Regions from separate parts of the Saliniradius amylolyticus genome, predicted to be linked through region 2. Evidence: predicted binding sites of a transcription regulator. Region 2 holds the regulator's gene; each other region holds the start of a gene.
The links. Region 2 encodes MetJ, which represses methionine synthesis genes. Its sites were predicted from a motif close to TAGACGTCTAGACGTCTA; they were not measured.
Positions count from the first base shown of each region.

Region 1: metE (5-methyltetrahydropteroyltriglutamate--homocysteine S-methyltransferase) is a predicted target of MetJ. The motif match lies at 1,259-1,276, and genes of this name have one in related genera.
Region 3: thrA (bifunctional aspartate kinase/homoserine dehydrogenase I) is a predicted target of MetJ. The motif match lies at 1,097-1,114, and genes of this name have one in related genera.
Region 4: metK (methionine adenosyltransferase) is a predicted target of MetJ. The motif match lies at 1,221-1,238, and genes of this name have one in related genera.

Region 1 covers NZ_CP029347.1:2,791,895-2,794,101, reverse strand. The annotation lists gene metE (5-methyltetrahydropteroyltriglutamate--homocysteine S-methyltransferase) at 1-1,246, opposite strand, end outside; gene HMF8227_RS13085 (LysR substrate-binding domain-containing protein) at 1,351-2,207, shown strand, end outside; gene HMF8227_RS13080 (PepSY-associated TM helix domain-containing protein) at 2,204-2,207, opposite strand, start outside.
Region 2 covers NZ_CP029347.1:330,546-332,752, reverse strand. The annotation lists gene metF (methylenetetrahydrofolate reductase) at 1-826, opposite strand, end outside; gene metJ (met regulon transcriptional regulator MetJ) at 990-1,331, shown strand; gene HMF8227_RS01620 (DUF6198 family protein) at 1,763-2,207, shown strand, end outside.
Region 3 covers NZ_CP029347.1:2,577,269-2,579,475, forward strand. The annotation lists gene thrA (bifunctional aspartate kinase/homoserine dehydrogenase I) at 1-901, opposite strand, end outside; gene aceK (bifunctional isocitrate dehydrogenase kinase/phosphatase) at 1,260-2,207, shown strand, end outside.
Region 4 covers NZ_CP029347.1:636,761-638,967, forward strand. The annotation lists gene metK (methionine adenosyltransferase) at 1-1,133, opposite strand, end outside; gene tkt (transketolase) at 1,411-2,207, shown strand, end outside.

The sequences.
Region 1 (2,207 bases), 2.5 Mb from region 2:
GACGTTGGTTCTGTTGCTGCTTTCTTTGTGCGTAGGGCTCGGTCCGCTCGCGCTGACTGAGTCTGGCCTGACGATCTCGCACCTTGGGGTGAGTGATACGAGGGGAGCTGGACTTGTTCACCACAGGTTCGGAATAATGTTCAATCGCGCGGGTGTCACCGCTGGTCAGCGCATCTCTGAGCAAAGCCAGCTCCTGGCATTTCTGCTTGGCGAAGGCCAGCCAACTGTATAACTCCCGATCCAGACGCTGCTCTTTGTTCAGATCCACCGGACAGTGAAGCAGGGAACAGCTGGGCGCGAGCCATAGTCGCCCGTTGAGCTGTTCGTAAAGTGGTTGCAGCTGGTCATGCAACTCATTGAGATCAGTGCGCCAGACGTCGCGGCCGCTGATTACGCCAAGTGAGACAGACCAATATTCTGGCAGAGCGTTGATAACGGGAACTACTGAATCCAAGTCATGGCTGCAGTCTAGATGAATGCCTTTGATGGGAAGCTCTCCCAGCCAGTGAGTTTGGTGAGTGATATCGCCGAAGTAGGTGGCGAGCATGGGTTTGATGGGGCCGAATTTCAGTTGGTTATAGGCGCTAATAAAGGCGTGTTGCCAAGGTTTATCCAGTTCGGTGACCAGAATGGGTTCATCAATCTGCAGCCAGTCCACTTTCTCGGATGCCAGAGCGTCGAGCAGCTTCTGATAGCCAGCCAGTAAGGTTGGCAGCAGGGTTAAAGGGTCGTCGTCATATTGACTGAGCCATAGGTAAGTCAGTGGGCCGACGAGTACAGGTTTAGGTGTGAAGCCTTGTTGACGGGCTTCACGGATCTCTGTGATAAGTCGCTCCGGCTGCACGTCCAGGGTTAGCTCTGATGGTAGTTCGGGCACGATATAGTGATAGTTGGTATTGAACCATTTGGTCATGTCGCTGGCGTTGCAGCCACATCCCTGCTGGCTGCGACCCCGGGCGAGCAGAAACTCGGTATCCAGGGGAGTAAGATCAGGCTGGCGGGCACGGTCAGGAATAATACCCAGCATCAAGCTGGTGTTAAGTACATGATCGTAAAGGGCAAAATCGCCCACAGGAATAAAGTCGATGCCTGCCTGAAACTGAGTTTGCCAGTTCTGTCTGCGAATATTTTGTGCTGTGGTGAGCAGTTGCTCGGCCGACAGTTCGCCGCGCCAGTAGTCTTCCAGGGCAAATTTCAGTTCACGGTCTTGACCGATGCGGGGAAACCCCAGATTATGGATACGCATTAGTGCCTCCTATAGCCGTCCAGATGTGTGGACGGGTATAGTCAGTCACCAACCTCATTGCCTCAAGCGCATTGTCTTCAACCACAACTTGAGAAATTTTCACCATGCTGGAAGTTAAGCACCTCAAAACCCTGTTGGCACTGGAACAGTGCGGCACCTTGAATGCTGCCGCCGAGCGACTATTTTTGAGCCAATCGGCGTTGTCGCACCAGATGCGTGAGTTGGAAGGACGGCTGGGTACCCGCCTGTTTGAGCGCAAGACTTCGCCGGTACGCTTTACGCCTCAGGGACAGCAATTACTGGCTCTGGCCCATGAAGTGATTCCGCGTATTCGCGAAGTGGAGCAACGTCTGTTAAATCATGATGACCACGTCAACCACCTACGCATCGGCATTGAGTGCCATGCCTGCTTCCAGTGGCTGGTACCGGCGATGGAACAGTACAAGACCCGCTTTCCTGGTGTCAGTGTGGATCTGAACGTGGATAACCTGTTCGATGGCGTGACTGAATTACAGCAGCAACGACTGGAGCTGCTATTCACCGATGATGAAGTCAAGCAGCCAGGACTGACCTACAGCCATATTGGCGACTTTTCCCTGGTGTTGGCGTTAAGCCCGAACCATCCTTTGGCCAGCAAGGCGTTTATAGAAGCTAATGATATCGAGGGTGAGTGCTTGCTTACTTATCCGGTCAGTACCGATAAGTTGGATGTATTCAGGTTGTTCTTGCAACCTGCCGGTGTCCGTCCTAAAGAGGTTAAGGCAGTGTCTAATTCCAGCGTGATGTTGCAGATGGTATCTGCAGGGATGGGGGTGGCAGCGGTACCAGACTGGCTGATTCGCGACCTGGATCGCCATCAACTTCTGGTGTCCCGCCCCTTAGGGCCAGCCGGAATAGCCAAATCCCTCAGCGCCGCTTATCTGCCGGGATCCAGCCAACCGGCAGATAGCTTTTTACCTAT
Region 2 (2,207 bases):
GGGTGTAAAAGTGGAAGTTACGCACCCCTTCTTTGGCCAGGATCTTAACCATATCCATGGAAATACTGGCCCCCAGCAGGTTTCGGGTAGTCTGGTCGTTCTCGTCCAGGCCTTCGTACATGCGGTGCAGCCAGTTCGGTACATTCACATTGGTCATGCCGGCAAACTTAACCAGTGTCTTGTAGTTGGTTACCGGCAAGATGCCCGGGATCAGGTTCGCCTCGATGCCCGCTGCCGCGGCGCGGTCACGAAAACGCAGAAACACTTCAGCATCGAAGAAAAACTGGGTAATGGCCTGGTCAGCCCCAGCATCGACCTTGCGCTTCAGGTTTAAAAGATCAAACTGGCTGTTGGGCGCTTCTGGGTGTACTTCAGGATAGGCAGCCACAGAGATATCGAAGTCTGCCACTTCTTTAAGCAAGGCGACGAGGTCGGCGCCGTAAAGCTCGGTTTCTGTCACACCCGGCGGCAAATCGCCCCGCAGCGCGACAATGCGGCGAATTCCGGCATCCCAGTAATCTTTGGCTATCTGCACCAGCTCTTCGCGACTGGCATCCACGCAGGTTAAGTGCGGCGCGGCAGAAATACCGGTTTCGTTTTGTATGCGTTTGACCACATCATGGGTGCGATCCCGCTCGCCACTGTTGGCCCCATAGGTGACCGACATATAAGCCGGCTTGAGGGGTGCCAGACGCTCAACAGAGCTCCACAGGGTTTGTTCCATTTGCTCGGTTTTCGGCGGAAAGAATTCAAAGGACACATCAATATTTTTGATGTCGGCCAGCGATTGATTGAGCGCATCGATGCCCCGAGCGTATGAAACCATAATTAAACTCCTGATAAATAGCGTCTGCCAGTAGACGTTTAGACGTCCAAATCTATCCCGCGCTGTACACAGACGTCAAGATGTTTAGGCATCTATGATTGACTGTTGGCGCCTAACAGTTAGAATTTTCCACCATAAGATACAATTAAAACAGGCGATGCGCATGGCAAAGTGGGACGGCGAATACATTAACCCCTACGCTGAACACGGTAAAAAAAGCGAGCAGGTGAAAAAAGTCACCGTCTCAATCCCTCTGAGAGTGTTAAAGGTACTCACCGACGAGCGAACCCGTCGTCAGGTGAATAACCTGCGCCACGCCACCAACTCTGAGCTGTTGTGTGAGGCCTTTGTCCACGCGTTTACCGGCCAGCCTCTGCCGGACGATGATGACCTGCGCAAAGACAATCCCTACCGTATTCCAGCCGAAGCCCGCCGTATTATGGAACAGATGGGCATCGATGTGGAACAGGCGGAAAAAGACGAAGAGGACAAGGTGGAAGAGTAATTTCCACCTTTGAGGCGATAGCTCTTGGGCGACTGCGTTATAAGACGAGCCGGGCCATAGCAATTCACGTCATGGATCTGCTCTCACCAACCCGGTGGGGGCTGGAGCCTTTCCTATGTCTGTTGTTCCCCACCGACAAGCAGCGTTACTGAGCGGCGGCTCTCTTCTCACTTGGGTAGCAGCTTCAGCATCCTCTGGGCAACACCAGACACAAGTTTAACAACGCCGCTGAATCATCTAAAACATTAACCTTATGGGACAGGAGCTAACACCTCCGCTACAAGAAAAACAAAGGCTTTACCGGGTATTCACAAGTCGTAAAGATAAACTTGCAACGGTGGTTATTTGGCCAAGCCTGAGTTTAATGGCAAGCCTGATTGACACTTACCGAAAGCGTATAATCCGCGCCAAACTCCGCAACGATCCAGGTTATGAACTCAGCATCCCACCGCATTTATGAAGACATCTTCGCCCTGTTTTGTGCCGGGCTGTTTGTGGCCTTCGGTGTGTATCTGTTCCAGGCCCAGGACTTAATGGTCGGCGGCGCCGCCGGCCTGGCACTATTGGGCACCCACGCCACCGGGATGGATTTTGGCCTAGTGTTTTTTGTGATCAACATTCCCTTTTATGCCCTGGCGTGGACACAAATCAGCAAAAGGTTCACCCTAAACACCTTTGTGTCGGTGACCACCATCTCCGTGATGAGTGAGCAGGTGCATCATTTCGTGGATATCAGCCGTATCCACCCTCTGTTTGCCGCAGTCATGGGCGGTATTTTGATTGGGGTAGGTATTCTGATGATGTTCCGACATAAGTCGAGTCTCGGCGGATTAGGCATTCTGGCCTACTACCTTCAGGCCCGCTTCGGCATCCGCG
Region 3 (2,207 bases), 2.2 Mb from region 2:
CACTGGCTTCATTGCTGATCAGGGTCCCTGGCGCCGCTGGGTTGAGAGTATTGCGAATCAAACAAGGAATGTGGTGCTGGGCGATGGGACCAATGGTTTTCGGATGCAGCACCTTGGCACCAAAATAAGACAGTTCCATGGCTTCCTGATAGGTCAGCTTATCCAGTAACACGGCCCCGTCCACCTGATTCGGGTCGGCATTGTAGACGCCGTCCACATCGGTCCAGATCTCACAGCACTGGGCATCGATGCAGGCAGCCAGAATCGCAGCTGAGTAATCAGAACCGTTACGGCCCAATGTGACCTTCTCACCCTGCTCATTAGAGGCAACAAAGCCTGGCATGATCAGTACTTCGTCTTTGCCCACAGGCACATCATGAAAACGCGCCTTGCTCTGCTCGACATCGGCGATGCTGTCCAGGTATTCGCCTTCAGCGACCACATAGTAGGCCGGATCGATAATCCGGTTGTTTTGCCCCAGAGCAGTAAGGATGGCACTGAAGATATTCACACTCACATATTCGCCGATTGAGAGTAGCTTGGCGGTCACAGAGTCGGGACAGGTGTGCAGTAACTTGACGCCTGCCAGTGCTTCGGTCAGTTCGTCCAGCCGCTGTTCGATAAACTCGTTTAAAAAGTCGGCCTTCACGTTATCCAGGCTGTTGGCCAAGTCACTGACAATGCCTTTTAAGGTCATATCCAGCTTGGCCAGCAGCTCCTGATAGTCCTGACCGCTGACGGCTTGTTCCACCAATAGCGACAGGGCATTGGTCACACCCTTTGGGGCGGACAGCACGATGGCAGCACCAGTTTCGGTATGGGTTTGCAGGGTAATATCCTTGACTTTCAAATAGCGGTCGGCGTCGGCCAGCGAGGACCCTCCAAATTTCATTACCTTCATTGTGCTGCTCCTGGTTTTGCATGCCGGCAGTTCTGTTCTACCGGCTTATGGGTGTTTACGTAAAAAAAAACCCGCTTCCTGTCAGGTCGCGGGTTTCGTTGAATTCTCTTTATGGCACTACCCGGCGACCATCCTGCGAGGGGTGGTAATAATAATGGTGGTGGTGCGCATCGAAATCATCATCATGGGGCCAATTTGCCGTATAGACGTCTATATGTCAAGACGTGTTTTGGTTATTAACTAGACGTTGAAATTATCAATCAGATTACCCGACTTAGACGGAAATATGCAACACCACCTCTGGCCCTACCAGGCCCTCTTCTGATAAAACAGACACAAAGCCCGCCACAGAGCCCATATGACCGCTTCCGACATTCATCAAATCGCCTATCTTATTCTAAAAGGCTTTGAAAAAAGCTACCGCTGGCACACTCGCATCACGACAGGCGCGCAGGAGCGATTCGAACATGCCGACTGGCAGGGTGTGCAGCAAGCAGTGCGCGAGCGGATCAGTATCTACGATCAGGCGGTCACCGCAGCAGTCAGTGAGATCTACCAGTTGGTGCATCCTCACCAGCAGGATAAGAGTTTCTGGCAGCGGCTCAAACAGCGCTATCTGACTATCTTAGACGCCCATCCTCAGTTTGAGCTGGCCGAAACCTTCTATAACTCCATTATCGGGCGTATTTTTAAACACCAGAAGATCAACAACGACATGATGTTTGTGCAGCCCAGCCGTTGTTATCTGGCCGGACAGGTACGCCACACCGTGGTGAATACCTATGATGCTACCGGTACGGTACAACAACTGCTGCACGCTATCTTAAAAGACTACCGTTTTAATCGTCCGTTCGAAGATAAAGAGCGGGATTTCAATTGGTGCGAGCAGTACCTGCGACAAACCTTCAGTCGCAAACAGTTGGCGTCGGTGACCAGCGTGGAAATTCTGCACCCCATATTCTTTCGCAATAAAGGTGCCTACCTGGTTGGGCGCATGTGCGCCGCCGAACAGTCTCATCCCTTTGTCTTGGCCCTGCTACTGAACGACAACGGGGAGCTGTATATTGATACTCTACTGACCGAGCGTCACGACTTAAGTGGGCTTTTTGGCTTTGCCCGTTCCTATTTTATGGCCGACACCCAGTACCCGGCCGAGGTAGTCGCCTTCTTGCAGGAGCTGCTGCCTAACAAAAAGCACTTCGAGCTCTATATCAGCCTGGGTTTTTATAAACATGGCAAGACCGTGTTTTACCGTAACTTCCTACAACACCTGTCAGATTCCCACGACCAATTTGAAGTAGCGCCA
Region 4 (2,207 bases), 310 kb from region 2:
TTAAGCAGCTCGGCCTTGTCCGTTTGCTCCCAGGGGAATTCCTCGCGACCGAAGTGGCCATAGGCGGCAGTCTGACGGAAAATGGGGCGTTCTAAGTCCAGCATCTTGATCAGGCCATAGGGGCGCAGGTCGAAGTACTCTCTCACCAGAGCCACCAGCGTGGCATTATCTACTTTGCCGGTGCCGAAGGTGTCGATACTGATAGAGGTCGGCTCAGCCACACCGATGGCGTAAGACACCTGAATCTCACATTTATCGGCTAACCCTGCGGCAACGATGTTCTTGGCAACGTATCGGCCAGCATAGGCAGCAGAACGATCCACTTTGGACGGGTCCTTACCGGAAAACGCCCCGCCGCCGTGACGGGCCATGCCACCGTAGGTATCGACGATGATTTTACGTCCGGTCAGGCCGCAGTCACCCACAGGGCCTCCAATGACGAAACGCCCCGTCGGGTTGATAAAGTATTTGGTGTCCTTGGTCAGCCATTGCTCCGGCAAGACCGGCTTAATGATTTCTTCCATCACCGCTTCGGTGAGGTCGGCGGTACTGATATCTTCGCTGTGCTGGGTAGATAGCACCACGGCATCGATGCCGGCGGGCTTGTCGTTTTCGTAGGCGAAAGTCACCTGGCTCTTGGCATCGGGGCGCAGCCAATCTAAACGGCCACTCTTGCGCAGCTCTGACTGACGCTTCACTAAGCGGTGCGAATACGTGACGGGGGCTGGCATCAGCACTTCGGTTTCATTGGTGGCGAAGCCAAACATCAGGCCCTGGTCTCCGGCGCCTTGTTCTTCCGGTGAGCTTCGATCCACACCCTGATTGATGTCCGGACTTTGCTTGCCAATGGCGTTGAGGACCGCGCAGGAATCGGCATCGAATCCCATTTTAGAACTTGTGTAGCCAATATCCCGAATCACATCACGGGTCAGTTGCTCAATGTCCACCCAGGCGGTCGTAGTGACTTCGCCGCCGACCAATACCATGCCGGTTTTGACGTAGGTTTCGCAGGCCACGCGAGCCCGAGGGTCCTGTTCTAAAATGGCATCCAGTACGGCGTCTGAAATCTGATCGGCGACCTTGTCCGGATGACCTTCGGATACGGACTCTGAAGTGAATAATTGTTTAGCCATTGCCTCTATTCCTCTGTCGTTTGGGTCACAGGTTTGTCGGATCCTGTTTGAGCCTAGTGTACGAAAGCCGGTCCGATTTTACCAGTTTTTACTTCTAGACGTCTAAACGCCTGTTTGTTAGTTTTGGTTTCCAGTTTCACGGTAAAAGCCGTGGTGTAATATAAGCTGGTAAAACGGCATAAAAAGCCCTTGCCCAGCCATTGCAGAACACGGTTTAGTCGGTAAGATAAGTAGCCTTTTTCGAAATACACAACATATTGATGGCCCAGGAGTAGTTATGCCCTCACGTCGAGAACTCGCCAACGCTATCCGTGCTCTGAGCATGGACGCGGTCCAACAAGCCAAGTCCGGTCATCCGGGTGCCCCCATGGGAATGGCCGATATCGCCCAGGTACTGTGGTGCGATTATCTTAAACACAACCCGGAAAACCCTGAGTGGACAGACCGCGACCGCTTTGTCTTATCCAATGGCCATGGCTCCATGTTGGTGTATTCACTTTTACACCTCAGTGGTTACGACCTGTCTATCGAAGAGATCAAAAACTTTCGTCAGTTGGGCTCCAAAACTCCGGGGCACCCTGAGTATGGCTATACCCCGGGCGTGGAAACCACCACAGGACCATTGGGCCAGGGCATCAGTAATGCGGTGGGCATGGCAATAGCCGAAAAGGCGCTTGCGGCGCAATTTAATCGTCCCGGCCATGATGTGATTGACCACTACACCTACTGCTTCATGGGTGATGGTTGCCTGATGGAAGGCATCTCTCACGAAACCTGCTCACTGGCGGGCACCCTGGGTCTGGGTAAGCTGATCGCCTTTTGGGACGACAACGGTATCTCCATCGACGGCGACGTCGAAGGTTGGTTTACCGATGACACCCCGGCTCGTTTTGAGTCTTATGGCTGGCATGTGGTGCGTGATGTGGATGGCCACGACCCTGAGCAGATTAAACAAGCCATCGACGCGGCGCGCGCTGAAACCGGCAAGCCGACTCTGATTTGCTGCCGTACGGTGATTGGTTTCGGTTCTCCTAACAAAGCCGGTACCCACGGCTGTCATGGTGCGCCTCTGGG